DNA from 2 places in the Halomonas sp. V046 genome. Region 1 is predicted to be linked to the other one. Evidence: predicted binding sites of a transcription regulator. Region 1 holds the regulator's gene; the other holds the start of a gene.

Evidence for each region. Region 1 encodes PhoB, which activates phosphate uptake and scavenging genes when phosphate is short. Its sites were predicted from a motif close to TGTCATANNNNTGTCANA; they were not measured.
Region 2: ACUN9Y_RS05145 (PhoX family protein) is a predicted target of PhoB. The motif match lies at 4,672-4,689, and genes of this name have one in related genera.

Annotation. Positions count from the first base shown of each region.
Region 1 is NZ_JBQXYF010000002.1:3,328-13,367, reverse strand. Features, by position in the region: gene ACUN9Y_RS02495 (hypothetical protein) at 1-126, shown strand, start outside; gene phoR (phosphate regulon sensor histidine kinase PhoR) at 162-1,481, opposite strand; gene phoB (phosphate regulon transcriptional regulator PhoB) at 1,483-2,172, opposite strand; gene ubiA (4-hydroxybenzoate octaprenyltransferase) at 2,311-3,198, opposite strand; gene ACUN9Y_RS02475 (chorismate--pyruvate lyase family protein) at 3,419-3,946, opposite strand; gene ACUN9Y_RS02470 (FAD-dependent oxidoreductase) at 4,117-5,271, shown strand; gene ACUN9Y_RS02465 (HU family DNA-binding protein) at 5,517-5,792, shown strand; gene ACUN9Y_RS02460 (hypothetical protein) at 5,907-6,263, shown strand; gene recG (ATP-dependent DNA helicase RecG) at 6,467-8,548, opposite strand; gene ACUN9Y_RS02450 (LysR substrate-binding domain-containing protein) at 8,545-9,465, opposite strand; gene ACUN9Y_RS02445 (SDR family oxidoreductase) at 9,601-10,040, shown strand, end outside.
Region 2 is NZ_JBQXYF010000003.1:167,207-177,246, forward strand. Features, by position in the region: gene ACUN9Y_RS05125 (GNAT family N-acetyltransferase) at 1-534, opposite strand, end outside; gene ACUN9Y_RS05130 (helix-turn-helix domain-containing protein) at 877-1,329, opposite strand; gene ACUN9Y_RS05135 (DUF2938 domain-containing protein) at 1,510-1,995, shown strand; gene ACUN9Y_RS05140 (DUF2798 domain-containing protein) at 2,035-2,259, shown strand; gene ACUN9Y_RS05145 (PhoX family protein) at 2,471-4,594, opposite strand; gene ACUN9Y_RS05150 (transglycosylase SLT domain-containing protein) at 4,959-5,558, shown strand; gene ACUN9Y_RS05155 (3-deoxy-7-phosphoheptulonate synthase) at 5,612-6,736, opposite strand; gene ACUN9Y_RS05160 (hypothetical protein) at 6,741-6,902, opposite strand; gene ACUN9Y_RS05165 (hypothetical protein) at 7,072-7,236, opposite strand; gene ACUN9Y_RS05170 (hypothetical protein) at 7,382-7,507, opposite strand; gene folM (dihydromonapterin reductase) at 7,616-8,329, opposite strand; gene ACUN9Y_RS05180 (FAD-binding oxidoreductase) at 8,326-9,105, opposite strand; gene ubiD (4-hydroxy-3-polyprenylbenzoate decarboxylase) at 9,102-10,040, opposite strand, start outside.

The DNA.
Region 1 (10,040 bases):
GTGCTGTGTTCGCTGAGCGCGGTGGCCAGCGTTCTGCTTTCCAAGCAGGAAGGCACGTCACTCGCCGCCGAGATCGAGATATTTAAATCAGATGATTATTACGGCTTGAAAGAGCAGATTCGCTGAGCTTGCCGACACCGCGGGGCCGGGTGGAGTCGATCTCAGGCCTGACGCCGACGAGAATCGTCGGCGGCGGCGATCAAGCGGTCGTGCGGGAACACGCAGCGGAACGTCGCCCCCTGGCCCAGTTGAGAGCTGATGTCGAGCTGGGCGTTGTGGCGCAATAGCACGTGCTTGACGATGGCCAGTCCCAGTCCGGTGCCCCCGGTGGCGGTACTGCGACCCTTGTCGACACGGTAGAAGCGCTCGGTCAGGCGCGGGAGATGACGCGCGTCGATGCCTTCGCCGTCGTCTTCGACTTCCAGGCAGGCGCCCCCCTGGCAGGCGCGCCAGCGCAATCGAATATGCGAGCCGGGGCCGGCGTAGCGCACCGCATTGAAGGCCAGGTTGGAGATCGCGCTGTGAAGCTCCTTCTCGTTGCCCAGTACGGCGCGGCTGTCGTCGATCTCGATCTCGATCTGGTGGTCGCCCGCCGACAGGGCCTCGGCATCGCGCTGTACCCCGGCGAGCAGCGTGGCCGGCTCGATGCGAACGTCATCCTCGCCACCCTGGTCCGTTTCCAGCCGGGAGAGCAGCAGCAGGTCATTGACCAGGTTCTGCATCCGCAGTGTCTGCGTCTGCATCTGGTCGATGCCGCGGCCGAGTCGCTCGGGCAGCAGGCTGGCCATGTCGGCGTACGTCTCCAGGTAGCCGGTGAGCACCGTCAGGGGCGTTCTGAGCTCGTGGGAGACGTTGGCGACGAAGTCCCGACGCATCTGCTCCAGACGGTGCAGTCGCGTGATGTCGCGGGCCATCAGCAGGCGTTCATCGTCGCCGTACAGGGTGATCTGGAACTGCAACACCATCTGCTCATCGATCGGCGATGTCAGCGTCAGGGGATCGCGATAGTCGCGTGAGGCGAAGTAGCTGACGAAGCGTGGGTCGCGCAGCAGATTGGTGATGTGCTGGCCGCGATCGAGGGCGGGCTTGAGCCCGAGCATGCGCTCGGCGGCACTGTTCCACCATTCCAGGTCGCCGTGACGGTCGAGCATCACCACGCTGTCGCGCATGGCCTCGGACGATTCCTGGATGCGCTGCAGGGTGGCCCGCAGACGCCGCTGGGTAGTGCGCTGGCCTTTCTGGTAGCGATACAGGCGGTCGAACAATTCGCCCCACAGGCCGCTGGAGGCTGGCGGCTCTTGCTGGGGGCGATGGGCCAGCCAGTCGTAGAGTGCATGGAGCTGGCGCATGTGGTGGGCCAGGCACAGGGCCAGGCCGACAATCACGCCGTAGCTTGTCAGCGCAAACGGCCAGCCGAGCAGGCCACCGATCGCCACCAGCGCCACCAGGCGCCATAGCTCTCGTTTCCAGAGGCGTCCCACTTCAGGCCTTGGCGGAGAACCGATAGCCGGTGCCGCGCACCGTCTGGATCAGTTGCTGATGAGGTTCTCCGAGGGCCTTGCGCAGGCGACGGATATGGACGTCCACGGTGCGTTCCTCGACATAGACATTGCCGCCCCACACCTGGTCCAGCAGCTGGCCGCGGGTGTAGGCGCGTTCCTGGTGGGTCATGAAGAATTGCAGCAGCCGATACTCGGTCGGCCCCATTTCCAGCGATTTGCCCTCGACGCTGACGCGATGGCTGACGGGGTCGAGCATCAGGCCCTCGACCTCGACCGGGTCCTCGATGCCGCGCGGGGTCGCCCGGCGCAGCACGGCCTTGAGCCTGGCCACCAGCTCACGCGGTGAAAACGGCTTGGTGATGTAGTCATCGGCGCCGGATTCCAGGCCTTGGATCTTGTTGTCCTCTTCGCCCTTGGCGGTGAGCATGATGATCGGCAATTCCGCGGTAGCCTCCTCACGCTTGAGCCGGCGTGCCAGCTCGATGCCGCTGGTGCCGGGCATCATCCAGTCGAGCAGCACCAGGTCGGGCAGGTGGTCGACGATGATGGCGTGGGCGGCCTGGGCGTTGTCGGCCTCGAGCACGCGATAGTCGGCCATTTCCAGCGCCACGGCGATCATTTCGCGGATCGGCGCTTCATCGTCGACGATCAGTACAGTCTTGGCGGTCATCCCAGGGCCTCATGGTCAGGGTCGTTGACAGGACGATGACGATGACAGCACGTCAATATGACAATCACATGACAGTGTCGCCCGGATGGTCGCGGAAAGACAGCCCTTCCGCGCCGCGATAACCCCGCTGTACGGGGGTTACAGGGCAGGGTAGAGGCTTAATGCCAAACCGGCGAACAGCACCAGACCGGACCAGTGATTGTTCAGAAACGCCTGGAAGCAGCGATCGCGGTCGCGATCCCCGATCAAGCGCTGTTGATGGACGAAGGTCGCCGCCATGGCCGCAAGACCCAGCCAGTAGAAGCCGCCAAGGTCGAGCACTCCGCCGACCCAGCCCAACAGGGCCAGGGTCGCCAGTTGCAGCAGACCGATGATGCGCTTGTCGAAGCGCCCGAACAGCACGGCGGTGGACTTGATGCCGATCTTTAAGTCGTCGTCACGGTCGACCATGGCGTATTCGGTGTCGTAGGCCACCGTCCACAGCACGTTGGCAACAAACAGCAGCCAGCCCACCGTGGGCACTTCACCGAGTACCGCACCGAAGGCCATGGGGATGGCCCAGGAAAAGGCGGCGCCGAGCACCACCTGTGGGAAGTGGGTATAGCGCTTCATGAACGGATAGATCGCCGCCAGTAGCGCGCCGATCAGCGACAACCAGACGGTGAAGCCGTTGGTGAACCAGACCAGCACGAAGGCCGCGGCGATCAGGCCGACGAACAGCACCTTGGCCTCTCGTTCGCTGATGCGTCCGGTGGCGAGGGGACGCGCCTTGGTGCGTTTGACGTGACCGTCGAAGTGGCGATCGGCGTAGTCATTGACCACGCAGCCGGCGGCCCGCATCAGGTAGACCCCGACGACGAAGATCAGCAGCGTGGCGCGCTCGGGCACGCCCTCGGAGGCGATCCACAGTGCCCACAGGGTCGGCCACATCAGCAGCCAGGTGCCGATGGGGCGATCCAGGCGCGTGAGCGCCAGGAAGTCGGGGAGGCGGGTCAGCCCCTTGGGGCGCAGCAGGGATCGTTCCATCGGACTCTCTCGTCGGTTGCAGGCCGTCCCGCGCTCGACGTCCGAGGCGCTGGCTGCCGGGGCAGCGCCAGGCGTGCGTGCCATGGACGTGCAAGGCGCTGGCGGGGATCTTCAGCTTGCCAAGCCTAGCGCGGCGCCGGTCGAAAGACTACCGGCGGTCGCCGTTCGACGTGGTGTTAGTGCACGGCAAGTGCCGGCGGCGTCGCCGAGCGCCGAGCGCCTAGCGCGGTACGGACAGGCGTAGCGCGTCGGCCATTTGGTCGAGGAAGGTTTCCTGCACCAGGACTTCGATGTCGGCATGGCGGAAGACCGATCGCCGCTGCCACGGCCCCGTCGTGTGGTCGATTGGCCGTGGGGCACGACACACCTCGATGGGGCCGCGCTGCAGGTCTGGTTGGCGGAACAGCCAGCTACCGAGGGACCGCTCGCCGAGGCCATCGAACGGCGTCGCGCGGCGTGGAACATCGGCGGTGACCGAGCGCGCCATCACCCAGGGGACATCATCGACACACAGCGCCACTTCGCGCAGCCATACGCGTCGATCCGGATTCAAGCCCAGAGCACTGGCCTCGTCGCGGTGGGCCTGGCCGAGGTGCTGGGTGATCAGCCGGACCTGGAAGTCGCGACCGTTGGCGGCCTGTACCAGGCGCTCGGTGAGCGAATCTCGGGAGGCGACCCAGCGCCACCAGGCCGCGCTCATCTGTGCTCGGGCGGCGGCCAGGGGCTGCCAGCGGGGATCCTGTGTCATGGCCGGGTCGACGACGCCTCCAGGTCACTGAAAATGAGGGCAATAGTGTACCATGGCGGTCAGGCGAGACGGCACGCCCCGGCGTCCGGATGCCCGAGTAGCGGGCCCACATGAACGGCATCGGCGGCCTGGCCGTCTGTCCCAAGAGCTCACCTGGTGAAGGAGTCGCGATGCACCCCCTGACGATTATTGGCACCGGCATGGCGGGACTCGGCCTGGCGCGCCAGGTTCGCGCCCTCGACGGCGAGCGAGCGATCACCCTGATCAGCGCCGATGGCGCCGACGACTACGCCAAGCCGTTGCTGTCCACCGGCTTCGCCAAGCGCCTGCCCCCGGAGCGCTTGGCGGCCCGCTCGGCCCTCGAAGTCGCCGATCAATTGGGCGTCGTGGTGCGCCCGTACACGCGCGTCGACGCCATCGATTGTGATCAGGCGGTATTGCACCTGGGCGAGGAATGCTTGCCCTACTCGGACCTGGTGATCGCGACCGGTGCCGCACCGGTGCCGCCGTTCGACGTGCCGCTGGCGCTGGGCGAGCGGGTCTTCACCATCAACGATCTTGACGATTATCGCGCCTTCCATGCCACCCTGGCGGCCCTGGGGCGTCCGGCACGGGTGGCCATCGTCGGCCTCGGCCTGGTCGGCTGCGAGTTTGCCAACGATCTGCAGGCCGGCGGCCACCACGTCACCCAGATCGGCCCCGAGACCAGTCTTCTGCCGCGTCTGTTGCCTGCGCCGCTGGGACGGGCCCTGGGCGAAGCCTTTACCCAGGCCGGGATTCATTGTCGCTACGGGCGTCTGGTGGAAGGCGTCAGCGATGCCGGCGCCGATGTGGCCTTGCGCCTGGACGACGGCCACCACGTCGAAGCCGATCTGGTGCTGGTCGCCACCGGGCTCAGGCCGCGCATCGAGCTTGCCGCGGCAGCGGGCCTTGCGGTGGGCGCCGACGGCATTCGCGTCGATCGCTGGCTGTCGACCGGCAGGCCACATGTCTACGCCCTCGGTGACGTGGCATCGGTGGATGGGATCAACGCCATGTACGTCCAGCCATTGCAGGCCTCGGCCAAGGCCTTGGCCCGGACCCTGACCGGAGACCCCTGCGAGGTCCGCTATGGGCCTTGGCCGGTGCTGGTCAAGACGCCGCTGCTGCCGGTGGTCTCGCTGCCGCCGATGGGCGCGGTGAGGTGGCGCATCGAGGCCGACGGCGAGGACATGAGCGCCCTCGCCGAAGATGACACAGGGCAGCTCAAAGGCTTTGCGTTGACCGGACGCTGCGTTCGTCGGAAAGTCGAACTGGCGCGAGCGGCGCCGCCGTTGCTAGGCTAGGGTCGTCAACGACGCGGTCTGGCGCCCCGAGCGTCCCGTTGTTGGAGGTGTCATCTGCCTGCGCTTTTCCCGTGGTTGGTCCTGCACGGGCCGACACGCAGCGTACCGAGAAATCGGTTACACGGCGTCCCGGTGGGGTGAAGCTTCGGCTTCGAGAGACGCAGGCGATGGATCCGAATCTACGTGGAATAACAACCACACCGGTGAGACAACACCGGTCGCATGCCAAAATTCAGGAGGGCTGTATGCGCAAGCCAGAACTCGCCGCGGCAATCGCCGAGCGTGCCGATCTATCCAAGGACAAGGCCAGCCAGGTACTCAACGTGATTCTCGATGAGATCACCGGCAGTGTGTCCCAGGGCCAGGACGTATCGTTGATCGGTTTCGGCACCTTCACCGTGCGCGAGCGTGCTGCCCGTACCGGTAAGAACCCGCAGACCGGACAGCCGCTGACCATTCCGGCCAGCAAGACCGTTGCCTTCAAGCCCGGCAAGGGGCTCAAGGACGCCGTCGCTCGCTAGGCGAGGCTAGCAGATCCAAGCCAAGAGGGCGCCACCAGGCCGCCCCCGCCGCGGTCCGGCGGTGACTCCGGACCGCGCTCTCATCCACGTTTTTCGGCCATTCAACGAGGCTCCATGACGCTGCGATTGATGCTCTGGCTACTCGGTGTGATGCTCAAGCGGGCGCGTCGGCGCAAGCCGCGCTTTCGTGAGCGTCTCGAGGAGCTAGGAGGACTGGATTGGGGCATAGCCACCGACGATCTGCGGATCGCCAGGCACTATCGCATGAGCGGACGTGACATCGTGTCGAAGTCGGGCCTGCCGGTGGATCTCGACCTGGAACTGCGCTTTCAGGACGAACAAGCGGCGATCAAGGTCCTCAGGAAACCGACCCAGCGCGCCTTTCTCGACGGTATGGTCGACGGGCGATTACGTCTGGTCGGCGATGCCAAGGACCTCGACCAGCTCCAGCGCCTGCTCAAGCATCTGTGATCCGGCCAGGCATCGCCCTGGTCTGATGACTGTCCCCACCGTGCCCGTCGCCCACTGTTTTTTTACGCAGGCCGTCTTCTGCTCGGCGCATTCAACGCAAGCCCCGGGCAAGCCGTGGCCACCATGGGCCCTCCACCGCCGTCGTTGATGGGCGCTTGCCGGCTAGCGCCTGAGTCGCTGGCCGCGATCGTCACTCGCTGTCTTCACACCTGGCCATAGCGGCCGGCCTCCTCGCCGAGCCAGCGTCGGATCAGCCGGCGACTGGCCTCCGGGTCCAGCTCGAGCAGGGCATCGGCCAATGGCGTGATGCGTGGCAGCAGGTCGGCGTCGCGCTCGAGATCGGCAATCTTCATCTGTGCCAGGCCCGTTTGGCGCGTGCCCAGGACCTCGCCTGGGCCCCGTATCTCCAGGTCCTTCTCGGCGATGCGAAAGCCATCGGTGGTCTCGCGCATCACCGCCAGGCGTTTCTTCGAGGTCTGCGACAGCGGGGGATGATAGAGCAGCACGCAGAAACTCGCGGTGCTGCCGCGACCGACACGCCCGCGCAGCTGATGCAGCTGCGACAGCCCCAGGCGCTCGGGATTCTCGATGATCATCAGGCTCGCGTTCGGCACGTCGACGCCAACCTCGATCACCGTGGTAGCCACCAGCAGGTCCAGCTCGCCGGCCTTGAAGGCATCCATGATCTCGGCCTTGTCGTTGGCCTTCATGCGCCCATGCACCAGGCCAATGGTGAGTTCCGGCAGCGCCTCGACGAGTTCATCTCGGGTGACTTCGGCGGCCTGACAGGTCAGCGCCTCGGATTCTTCGATCAGGGTGCAGACCCAATAGGCCTGGCGGCCGTCGGCGCAGGCACCGCGGATGCGTGTCATCACCTCCGGTCGACGTTCGTCCGGCACCACGGCGGTGGTCACCGGGGTGCGCCCGGGGGGCAGTTCGTCGATCACCGAGACATCCAGATCGGCGTAGGCGCTCATGGCCAGGGTGCGCGGAATCGGCGTCGCCGTCATCACCAGTTGATGGGGCGTCAGGCCGCCGGCTTCGCCCTTCTCGCGCAACGCCAGACGTTGATGAACGCCGAAGCGGTGCTGTTCGTCGATGATCGCCAGGCCCAGGCGCTGGAACTGGACGTCGTCCTGGAAGATGGCGTGGGTGCCGACGATCATGCGCGCGCGGCCGTCGGCGATGGCGGCCTTGGTGTCCAGGCGTGCCTTGCCCTTGAGCCGACCCGACAACCAGGCGACATCGATGCCAAGCGGGGCGAACCAGTCGCGAAAAGCGCGATAGTGCTGCTCGGCCAGCAGCTCCGTCGGCGCCATGATGGCGGCCTGGCAGTCGCCGGCGATGGCGATGAGCGCGGCCATGGCGGCCACCACGGTCTTGCCCGAACCGACATCGCCCTGTACCAGGCGCAGCATCGGCGCAGGGCGGGCCAGATCGAGGCCGATCTCATCGAGAACACGGCGCTGAGCGCCGGTCAGCGAGAACGGCAGCTGGGTCACGAACCGGGTTCTGAGGCTGCCGCCGCCGGACAGCGCCGGTGCGCCGTCGGTCTGAATGCGCAGGCGTACCTCACGCAGGCTTAGCTGGTGGGCCAGCAATTCCTCCATCGCCAACCGACGGCACGCCGGATGGCGCCCCTCGGCGAGGGCGTCGGCATCGCTGTCGGGAGGCGGCAGGTGCAGCGTTTTCAGGCAGTCGTGCAGCGGCGGCAGCGCGAAGCGCTCACGCAGACGCTCAGGAATGCCGTCAGGCAGCGCCGTGGGCTCGGCCTCGAGGCAGGCCATGGCCTGCTCGATCAAGGCCCGGAGACGGGCCTGATGCAACCCCTCGGTGGTGGGGTAGATGGGCGTCAGGTGATCCTCCACCGGCGCCTCGTCGCCCCCCAGCAGGCGGTACTCGGGGTGATAGATCTCGAGCCCGGTGGCTCCGGCCCTGGCCTCGCCGAAGGCGCGCACCCGGGCGCCGGGGCGAAACTGCTGCTGCTGGGCGGGCGAGAAGTGAAAGAAGCGCAGGCTGAGGATGCCACTGCCGTCGCGCAGGCGTACCAGCAGGCTGCGCCGCCGCCCACGAACCACGTCGGCGGCGGACACTTCACCTTCCACGACCGCTTCATGGCCACCGCGCAAGGTCGCGATGGGGGTGATACGGGTACGGTCCTGATAGCGCAGCGGCAGGTGGAACAACAGGTCGGAGACCCGTTCCACCTTGAGCCGGGCGAGCTTGAGGGCCAGGGCTTCGCCGACCCCCTTGAGCGACGTGACGGGGTTGTCCAGCTCGCTCACGGTGTCGTCGGCTCTGCCTCGCGACAGCGCGCGACCGCTTCGGTCACCGCGTCGATCGCCTTGGGACGCGGGAAGCTCGCCCGCCAGGCGATGGCGACGGTGCGTTTGGGCGCCGGATCGACGAACGGCCGGCTGATCAGCAGGCCACGTTCGTAGTGATTGGTGCCGATGGCCGAGCGCGGCAACACCGTGATGCCCAGCTTCGAGGCCACCATGTGGCGGATGGTCTCCAGCGAACCGCCTTCGGCGGTAAGGGTGTTGTTGGGGCTGTTGAGCTTGTGGCTGATCGCCGGGCAGGCCTCCAGGATCTGGTCGCGAAAGCAGTGGCCTTCACCGAGCAGCAGCAGGCGTTCCTCGAGCAGGGATTCCTTGGCGATATGATCACGCTCTGCCCAGGCATGGTCGGCCGGCAGCAGCACCTCGAAGTCTTCGTCGTAGAGCCCCTTGGTCACGACATCTGTCTCGGTGAACGGCAGCGCAACGATGATCGCATCGAGCTCGCCGTTGCGCAGTTTGCGCCGGAGGCTGCCGGTGAAGCCTTCCTCGATGTACAGCGGCATCTGGGGGGCGCCACGGGTCAGCTCGGGGATCAGGTGGGGGAACAGGTAAGGACCGATGGTGTAGATGGCACCGATGCGCAGCGGGCTTGCCAGCTGGTCGCGCCCGGCGGTAGCGAGTTCCTTGATGGCGCTGCTTTGCTCCAGGACGCGCTGGGCCTGCTCGACGATCTTCTCGCCCAGCGGCGTCACCTGTACGGTGGACTTGGAGCGTTCGAACAGGGCGACCTCGAGCTCTTCTTCCAGTTTCTTCACCGCCACCGACAGGGTCGGCTGGGAGACGAAGCAACGCTCGGCGGCGCGCCCGAAGTGGCGCTCCTGGGCCAAGGTTACGATATAGCGGAGTTCTGTTAGAGTCATGGTGGCGCCTGTCGGCATCCTTCGGTCGAGGTAGTGAAAGGAATCTCGCTGTCGGCCCCGTGCGGTGATCCATGCAAGATGGAAGCATCCAGGACAACGGTAATAGGGATTTTATATCAGGGGGACGAGGTAAAGGTGAAGACAACGACGACACTGATTCTTGGCTGCGGTGATATTGGCATAACGCTGGGACGCGAATTGATCGAGCAGGGGCACCGGGTGATCGGCGTACGCCGTCGCCCGGAAAAGCTGGCCGACACGGGGATCAAGGGACTCGCCGTGGACCTTTCCGATGCCGCTGCGGTGGCTGAACTGCCCGCGGCCGACATCGTCGTCTACGTGGTCAGCGCCGACCGTTTCGACGAACAAGCCTACCGGACGGCTTACGCCGATGGCATGAAGACCGTGCTGGAGGCGCTCGCCCAGCGTGACAAGCCGCCGCGCCATGTGTTCTTCGTCTCCTCCACCAGCGTCTACGCCCAGCAGGAAGGCGAGACGGTGGATGAGCAGAGCGCCACCGAGCCCAGCGGCTTTTCGGGCCAGCTGATGCGTGAGGCCGAGCAGGCCTTGATCGA
Region 2 (10,040 bases), on a different contig from region 1:
GGCCAGCAAACCAAAGAGTGCCGAATCGGACACGACGCCGCCGATTTCCCAGCGCTCACGCAGCAGGCCCTCCTGGGTGAACCCCATCCGCGTCAGGGCACGCGCCGACCCCGTATTGTGTGGATCGATCTCCGCCTCGATGCGACGAAGGTTCAGTGTTTCAAAGCCATAGGCGATCAGCGCCAGCCCCGCTTCCTGGATGAAGCCCTTACCCCAGTAGCGCCGCCCTATGCCAAAGCCAATCTCGGCACGCCTGGACGTCCTGTCATGACTAAAGAGCATGCACTTTCCCATCAGCGCTTCCGTGTCCTTGGCGATGATACCGAGGGTTATCGCGGCTTCGCTGTCCAGGTCCGCCTGGGCACTTTCGATAAAATCGGTGGCATCTTGAATAGACGTCCATGGCGGCGTATTCCAGTACTTCATCACCTCCGGGTCGGAAAACACCGTCAGCAACGATTCCGCATCGCCGCGACCCAACGGGCGAAGCACCAAACGATCCGTCTCGATGATAGGATTTGCTGGATTATTCAAAACAAGGTCCTTCTGTAGCTCCAAAAATTTTGATGCACCGGATAAGGGCTCGATCGCCTCGCTTCACGTGAGTTCCCCCTTGGAAGACTCGGCCAAGCGCCGGGCAAGTGAGCCCGACTGACCTCGGCACCTCCCACGAACACAGAAACAGGAATATCGTGGATAAGGATGTCTTGGACAAGGACCTCTTCGGCAAGGACCTCATGGGTGGAGGCTTGCTGGGGAGGCCTGCTGGGGAGCCTTTGCCGTAAAGCGAACATACGCTTTCAGACAGCCGTCACCACCACTCGCCCCATGCCCTTCTTCGCAGGTGTCTCGGCGCCAGACACCCGGCAGAAAAGCTTACCCCCCTGCCCGGGGAAAGGGCTTCTCGGGACCGTGTTTGCCTGGCCTTTTCTTCTCTTCATCGAATGCGCCAGAGGCAGCCAGACCCAACAGACGCCGGAACGTCGGGCATTCCATATGGCTCGGTGCCGAGCAAACGGCCGCGTGTCGAAGGCCATCACGCATCGCCGTCAAGCGACGTATCGAACCATCCAGTTCGTCTGCCTTATCGACCAGTAGTTGCCGATCGATCTGCGGGCGCCCATCGGGACCCAGCATCAGTGCTATTTCATCCAGCGAAAATCCGGCGGATCGCCCGAGGGCAATGAGGGCCAGGCGCTCTACGACAGTGGCCGAAAACTGCCGTCGAATTCCTTGTCTTCCGATCGAGCTGATTAGCCCCTTTTGCTCGTAGAAGCGTAGCGCCGACGCCGAAACGCCTGAGCGCCGGGCAACTTCGGAAATATCCACGCGCCCTCCTTGACTTAAAGTTGACTTGAAGTTGTACGCTCACATCCGTCACCCAGCTTTCGAGCCAACAGCGCGCTTCCGACCAAGGGCTAAGAAAGATTAGCGAGTGATTTCAGATAAGACCACAGGCCCCGGGGATTTTCACCTGTTCGGCCTCATCTCAAGCATACGGAGATCGTCATGAACAACCTGGCATTTGCCCTGGTCATCGGCATCGGCGCCACTGCCTTGATGGATGCATGGGGAGTCATCCGCAAGCCGTTGCTCGGTGCGCCCCTCCCCAACTATGCAATGGTCGGCCGTTGGATCGCCCATATGACACGAGGAAAGTTCCGTCATGAGTCGATTGCGGCGGCGGCGCCTGTGCGAGGAGAGCAGCTCATCGGATGGACGGCTCACTATCTGGTGGGCATTGCATTCGCTGTCTTACTGCTCAGTATTCAGGGCGAGTCGTGGATACAAGATCCAACGCTATTTCCCGCTCTTGCCGTTGGCATAGCCACCATCGCCGCGCCATTTCTGATCATGCAGCCGGGCATGGGGGCTGGTATTGCCGCGTCGAAGACACCGAACCCCGCCGCTGCACGATTTCAGAGCTTTCTGACACACGCGGTCTTCGGCTTGGGCTTATATCTCTCCGGATCGGCGGCACAGCTGCTTCATTAATCGTGACAATTGGCACACTCGACCATCGTGGAGGCATGAATGCGTATTCCCACTCGTTATTCTCCCCTTCTGTTCAGCGCCCTACTCTCGGCCATCATGGTCTTCTTCGTATCGGGCTTCGTTCTGGCCATGTCAGAGGGAATCCACTCAGGATTCGTCAAGCAGTGGATAACAAGCTGCATGACGACCTGGCCCATCGCTTTTCCCACGGTGGCTATTGTCGCGCCCTGGGTGCGACGCATCGTCGGGCGCCTGACGGTTTGACCACCAGGACGTGGACGTCCAGACAGGCGGTGCCGATACCGATGCCGCCGCGACTATCCGATAGCCGGCCGCCGAGCCCCATCGCCAAGACGAAAAGAAGCCAAGACGAAAAGAAGCCAAGACGAAAAGAAGCCCACGAGACGAAGCCTCGTGGGCATTCTTCCGGTTGGCCGGAGCAGCTTCCCACCGCCCAGGCCCTCGCTCGTGAGGCTTAGACGCCGATCTGCCCCCCATCGGTCTTCTGAATCACCACCGTCGAGGCGCGTGGGCGCACCGTGCCGCGGGTTGCCTGGGTAGCATCGTCGCCGGCCGGCCAGTTGCCCGGGTGCTGGATGTTGATGAACAACGCGGTCTTGTCCGGGGTCGGGAAGATGCCGGTCACTTCACAGCCATTGGGACCCACGCAGAAACGCTTCAAGGCGTCCTGGTTAGCGCCGGAAACCACCGACGCGGCGCCATTGGCCTGGTGCAGGGCCGCCGGCACCACCGCCAGGACCTGGTCATTGGTGTGGTCACCGACGCCGGCGTAGCCGTTGTCGGTCTCGATCCACAGGATGCCATGGCCATCGCCACGCTCGTCGAAATGCAGCCCATCGGGGCTGGCAAACTGATTCATCTCGGTCAGGCCCGACAGGTTCGTGGCGTCCGTGGCGGCGGCGCCAAAGACGAACACTTCCCACTGGAACCGCTCGCCGTCGCTGGCCTCGCGCCAGCGGATGATCTGACCGGCCTCGTTATTGGCGCGGGGGTTGGCGGCGTTGACCGGTGCGGTGGCATAGCCGACCCCTGGCGTCGTGATCTCGCCTTCGCCGGTGAGGACGGCCTCGGTGCCTGCCTCGGTGCGCTTGGCGTTGTTGGTCAGCGTCATGTAGACCTCACCCGAGGTCGGGTCCACGGCGCCCCACTCGGGGCGATCCATCGGCGTGGCGCCCATCAGGTCGGCGGCATCACAGGTGTTGATGATGATGCCGGCCAGATCGTCGGCCTCGAGGCCAAGCGCCTGGGCCAGGGTCATGCCATCCTGGGTGGTCGCATCCGGCGTCAGCGCCAGCCACTCGCCGCTGCCGTCGGCGTTGAAGCGGGCCACATACAGCGTGCCCTCGTCCATGTACTTGGCGCCGATCGCCAGGCGGTCGCCGGGGGCGCCGGGCTGGTGGGCGTCCGCCGGGTCCCAGGGCGCCGCGGATACGTACTTGTAGATGTACTCGTTGCGCGAGTCATGGCCGGAGTAGAACACGACCGGCTCGCCCGCGGTCAGCTTCCCGGGCCAGCAGCCTTCGTGGCGGAAGCGACCCAACGCGGTACGCTTGACGGCCTGCGCGCCGGTATAGGGGTCGATCTCGACGATGTAGCCGAAGGCACGTGGCTCGTTGCGGTAATCGCCTGCGGCGCTCTCGGCACTCGGGGCACCGAGGAAACGCCTGAACTCGTCGTTCTGCTCGCTGGCGTCGCCGGCGGCGGTCTCCCAGCCGTAGCGGCCACGACCGCGGCCGATCCCCAGGCGCTCGTCATCCTGGCGGCGCCCCTCATCCTTGACGAAATAGTCCGGCCAGTTTTCTTCACAGGTCAGGTAGGTACCCCAGGGGGTATAGCCGTTGGCGCAGTTGTTGTTGGTACCGCGGGTCTGACTGCCATCCGGCGAGTACTTGGTCTTGACGTAGTCACTGCCCGCCACCGGCCCCGAGAGCAGCATCGCGGTAGCGCTGGTGTAGCGCTTGTTGAAAGACGAGTGGCGAACATGCTGCCAGTGGCCATCGGCGTTCTTTTCGACTTCCACCACGGTGATGCCGTGGGCATTGATCTCGGTGCGCACTTCCTCGGCCGGTCGTTTGCCCTGTGCCATGTTGGTCGGACCGCCTTGGGGCGCCCACAGGGCATTCTCGTCGATGTATTCATTGTTCATGACGAGCAAGAAGCGGCTCGACTCGGTCTCCGGCGCCAGGGCGAAGGGATGCATGCCATCGTGATGCATGCCGACGCTATTGGCCTGGATCTCCGGCGTCATGGCGAGATCATCGGACCACTCGGGGGCGCTGTCGTTTAGCGGCGTACCCCAGGGCACCAGCACCTGCGCGGTATATCCCGGCGGCACCACGATGGCATCGGTGCGCGAACCCGCGATGGCGTCAAATGCGAGCGCCAGCGGCTTCTTGGCGACGCCTGCGTCGTCGGCGGCGAACGCCGAGAGCCCGAACCCGCTCAGCATCCCCATGGCCGTCATGCCGAGCCCCCCCTTCATCACCGCACGGCGCGACAGGTGACGATCGAGCACGCGGGAGAACGGCTCGTTGTTGCTGGGGTTCAAGAGGCGGTGATCTTCGATTTCCTTGCTCATTGCGCTGTCCTCGGCTGGGCAGTCTAGGGTCACGGCGCTCGGCCGCATCGGTCCGGTCCAAGACGCTACCCCGCCTATATGACAAGGCGATGACCGAGGCAAAAATGGAAGGCCCGCCGGCGCGCGACTGGGCCGAAGCAGGCATACTGGGGCCCTTCGTCTCAGTCATCGGCATCGGCATCTCGTCGCCGAGCCGGCATCGGCGACCGCCCAGGAAGAGGCCGTTGTGGCCCCGACCGGCCACAACGGCGATGGAACACAGCACACCAGGAGGCAATACCGGATGGGACAGCGGGACATTACGCCACAGCGTCGGATGAAAAGACGCTCATCGTCAGGACGCGTGGCCGCCGCGTTAGGGCTAATGTTGTCACTAGGAGGTTGCGCGATGTTCGCCGCCGATCCGCCCCAGCGCCAGGACAATCTGTGTGAGATCTTTCGCGCAGAGCCCGACTGGTATGACGATTCCCGGGACTCCTATGAGCGCTGGGGCACGCCGATCTGGACGCAGATGGCCTTCATCAAGCGCGAGTCGTCGTTCAGGAGTCACGTTCGCCCGCCACGCACCGAGCTGCTGGGGTTCATTCCCTGGACTCGGCCCTCCTCGGCCTACGGCTACGCCCAGGCCCAGGACCCGGTCTGGGGCGAGTATGAAGACCAGGCCGGCGGTGTGTTTTCGAGTCGCTCGGACATGCAGGATGCCACCGATTTCATCGGCTGGTACAACGCGCGCACCCGCCGCATCACCGGGGTATCGCTGTCCAACCCCGAGCACCTCTACCTGGCCTATCACGAGGGTCAGGGCGGCTATCAGCGCGGCAGTTACCGGGGTAAGCCGGCGGTGCAGCGTGCCGCCCGTGAAGTCGCCTCCACGGCGTCACGCTACCGTTCACAGCTGGCCGCCTGCGAGGCCGAATTTCGTTGCGATGGCGCCTTCGATATCTGGCCCTTCTGCCGCGCCTGAAGGGCCACACAACGCACTCGCCATCGACACCCCAGATGGTGAGACGGCCGCCTCTAACGCCTTTCGGCAAGGCGTTCGGCAGCAGACATCAGCAGGTGTTCGGTGGTCTCCCAGCCGATGCAGGCGTCGGTCACCGACACCCCGTAACGCAGCTTGCCCGGCACCAGGGGTTGCTTGCCTTCGTGCAGCTGGCTCTCGAGCATCACGCCGACCAGGGCCCGATCACCCGCCAGGCGCTGATTGAGGACATCGAGCATCACCTCGCTTTGGCGACGATGGTCCTTGCGTGCATTGGCGTGGCTGCAGTCCACCATCAGCCGCGGCGCCAGCCCGGCCTCGACGATGGCCCGGCGTGTCGCTGCCACCGCGTCCGCCTGATAGTTGGGCTCCCCGTGCCCTCCCCGCAACACCAGGTGGGTGTTGGGATTGCCCTTGGTAGAGCGCATCTGTGGGCGGCCATCTTCGGCCATGGCGAAATGCTGATGGGGGTGCGCCGCGGACTGGATGGCGTCCAGCGCCACCTGAACGTCACCGCTGGTGGCGTTCTTGAACCCCACCACCGCCTCGAGGCCACTGGCCATTTCCCGATGTAGCTGGGATTCGGTCGTACGAGCGCCGATGGCGACCCAGGCCAACAGATCATCGAGGTAAGGGGCGATCATCGGCTGCAATACCTCGGTGGCCACCGGCAGCCCCAGCGTGACGATGTCTCGCATCAGCTTGCGAGACAGCATCAGTCCACGGGCGATATCGCCGCTACCATCCAGGTCGGGATCGTAGGCGAGCCCCTTCCAGCCCACCGTGGTGCGTGGTTTTTCGACGTAGACGCGCATCACCACCAGCACCCGGTCCTGGACCTTGTCCGCCAGGGCCTTGAGTCGCTCGGCGTAGACCAGCGCCGCCTCGGGATCGTGAATGGAGCACGGGCCGACCACCACCAGCAAGCGATCGTCGTGGCCATCGAGAATGTCGCGAATCTGCTGGCGCTGGGCATCGACACGCTCGGCCAATGTGGACGACAGCGGCAGCTCTCGCTTGAGGTCCTGGGGGCTGGGTAGCGTCATGGCAGGCGGGTGCTCGGCTGGTGTGGGTTCGACAGTCGCCTGATCCACGATGGGGGACTCGATCGATTCGGCGGCGACAGCATGGGTGGCCGCCAAGGTAAGGTGGGCAGTCATGGTTTCAACTCCGTGGGCTTGCGTGACATCGTTTATTTCCGTTGCCACCGAGAAGCTCACGGTCGGAGGTGGCACCAAGGCCCGACCGCGCATCGATAAATCGCCAGCTAAAGCCTGGGTAATAGCGATACTCGGCGATGCTGATAACGTCACGATGTGCGGTCATTGCTACTCTCCTGTTGCGGTCGTTGGTGAGGTGAAGCCTTGCCTGACTCCCAACGCAAGAACCCCCGGGCGGGCCTGCCGTCCGGGGGTTCTGTCTGCGGAGGCGGCCCTGAGTGGGTGCCTGCGCGATTCCTGCTGCTGATTGTTGCGATCCTTCTCATCGGATCCAATCAGGACACGGTCGCCGGCCCCCCGGTAGTAAACCAATACCAGGTATAGCCGCGCCAATAACCGACACCCGCCGCCGTCTTGCTGCAGCCGTCGCCACGTACCGCAACGCGATCACCGCCGGCTGGGGCGGTCGATGCGTGGGCGTGGCAAACGGTGTCGGTCATCTCGATCTCCTGAAGTCTGAGTCAATCCTGCCGCGGCGCGGGCCAAATGGCAAGCCCTCTGGGGCTAGAAACACGCTCTTGCTGGGCCTGAACGCTCGCGCCGGCGTCGAGCATCGCGTGGGCTCACCCCAACGCCGGCTCGACCTCAGCCGTGAACCACCTGCACCCAGCCGATGGTCGCCGGCAGGCAGCTCATGGCCACCAGCACCACCACACCAAGAAACAAAGTCATGAAACCGCTCTTGTCGCAAGCGTCGTCGTGATCGGACATCAGTATGGCCTCTTGTGAATGGCGATGAATCATCGCAGGAAAGACTCAGAGTGTAAGCCTTGGCCAGCGCCACGGCGAGTGCCCGAGCCGCGGCGGGCAGACGGTGGCTCAACGCAGGTGGCGGCCGCCATCCACCGGCAGCGTCGAGCCGGTCACATAGCGGTTATCGAGCAGGTAGCGCAGGCTCTGATAGATCACCCCGGGCCCCGGCACCATCGCCATCAGCGACTTGGCCTTGGCCTTCTCGGCATAGGCCGGGTCATCGCCCTCGTTGAGCATGATCATCGCCGGGGCGATGGCATTGACCTGAATCCGCGGCGCGTACATGGCGGCAAACGACAGTGTCAGGTTGTCGAGTCCGGCCTTGGTGGCGGCGTAAGCGGCGTGTTTCTTCGAGCCCTTCTGAACCACGAAGTCGGTCATGTGCACGATATCGCGCTGGGGCTCCTCACCGGCCTCGAGCAGATCTCGCAGGTGAAGATTGATCAGGTACGGCGCCAGCATATGGACACGAAACAAGCGCTCGAAGGTGGCCCCGGCGGTGTCGCCTGTGGAATCCGGCGCCCAGTCACTGGCGTTATGCACGATGGCACGCAGCTGACGCGTCTCGCCCTTCACCCGGTCGATGAACTCGAGCACCCCGGCCTCGCTGGAAAAATCCGCCTGGAGCGTCACCGCGCCGCGCTCGCGCAGCGCCGCCAGCTCCTCGCGCTCACGCCGGTAGCTGAGGATCACCGGATGCCCATCGAGCAGCAGGCGCTCGACGCAGTGGCGCCCCAGCCGCTGGGCGCCGCCGGTGATCAGAATCGGCGCCGCGCTCATGCTCTCGACTCCTTGACCAGGCTCCCCACCAGCGGCACCAGCGGGTCCCGTGGCGCATAGGAGAAGACATCGGAGAAGACCCGACCGGCGTCGAGACCGAGCGACGCCAGCACGTCGACGCAGGCATAGACCATGCCCGGCGAGCCGGACAGGTACACATCGCAATCGGCAATATCGTCCAGTTCGCCAGCCAATGCCGCGTCGATACGGCCGTGGTGCCCTTTGACGTTATCGCCGTCGAAACCGGCTTCGAAACCGGCCTCGCAGACGGCGTGAAAGCAGAGCCTCGGCGAGCTCGCGGCCCAGTCTCGCGCCATGGACTCGGCATACAGGTCGCGGCGTTCCTTGGCCGCCCACCACAGCGCGATTTCACGTTCAGGATCGGCGTGCAACGCCGCCTCGACAACGGCCTTCATCTGGGCGAAGCCGGTGCCGGCGGCGACCAGCAGCAGCGGACGCTGGCTCGTCTCGTCCAGCACACAGTCGCCGCCCGGCAGGCGCACCGTCAGGTGCTCGGCGACCACCAGCATCTGTCTGAGCTGGGCCGAGTTGGACCGCTCGGGCCAGTGTTGAATATGCAGCTCGAGGCGGCCGTCATCGGCGTGGCGGCTGGCGATGGAAAACGGCACCCAGGTGCCATCCTCCAGGCACATTTCCAGGTACTGGCCCGGCGCATGCGCCATCGCTTCCGGGCGGCCTTCGAGCACCACACGGAACACATCGGGGGTGAGGTCCTCGACCTCGATGACCTGGCAGGTCAGGGTCCTTGCCGTCATAGTGGCCTCTTGTCGACGTCGGGGAGAGGGATATCGAGTTCGTCCCAGCGTTCGCTGACTCGGGTCTTGACCGCCTCGTCCATGGTGATGGGAACCCCCCATTCGCGATCGGTCTCACCGGGCCACTTGGCGGTGGCATCGAGCCCCATCTTGGAGCCGAGCCCCGCCACCGGCGAGGCGAAGTCCAGATAGTCGATCGGAGTGTTCTCGACCAGCACGGTGTCGCGCGCGGGATCCATGCGGGTCGTGATCGCCCAGATCACGTCCTTCCAGTCACGCGCGCTCACGTCATCGTCCAGCACCACCACGAACTTGGTGTACATGAACTGGCGCAGGAAGCTCCACACACCCATCATCACGCGCTTGGCATGCCCCGGATACTGCTTCTTCATGGTCACCACCGCCATGCGGTAGGAGCAGCCCTCCGGGGGCAGGTAGAAGTCCTGGATCTCGGGGAACTGGCGCCGCAGGATCGGTACGAACACCTCGTTGAGCGCCAGGCCAAGAATCGCCGGCTCATCCGGCGGACGGCCGGTATAGGTCGAATGGTAGATGGCATTCTTGCGCATGGTCATGCGCGTCACGGTGAACACCGGGAAGGTCTCGACCTCGTTGTAGTAACCGGTGTGATCGCCGTAAGGGCCTTCCGGGGCGGTGTCGTCCGGGTACAAAAAGCCCTCGAGAATGATCTCGGCCGAGGCTGGGACCTGCAGGTCGGCGTGGCCGCACTTGACGAGCTCCGTACGCGAGCCGCGCAGCAGCCCGGCGAAGGCGTACTCGGAAAGCGAATCCGGCACTGGCGTCACGGCGCCAAGAATTGTCGCCGGATCGGCGCCTAAGGCCACCGCCACCGGGAATGGCTCGCCGGGGTTTGTGTGCTGAAATTCCTGGTAGTCCAGCGCCCCGCCGCGATGGGATAACCAACGCATGATCAG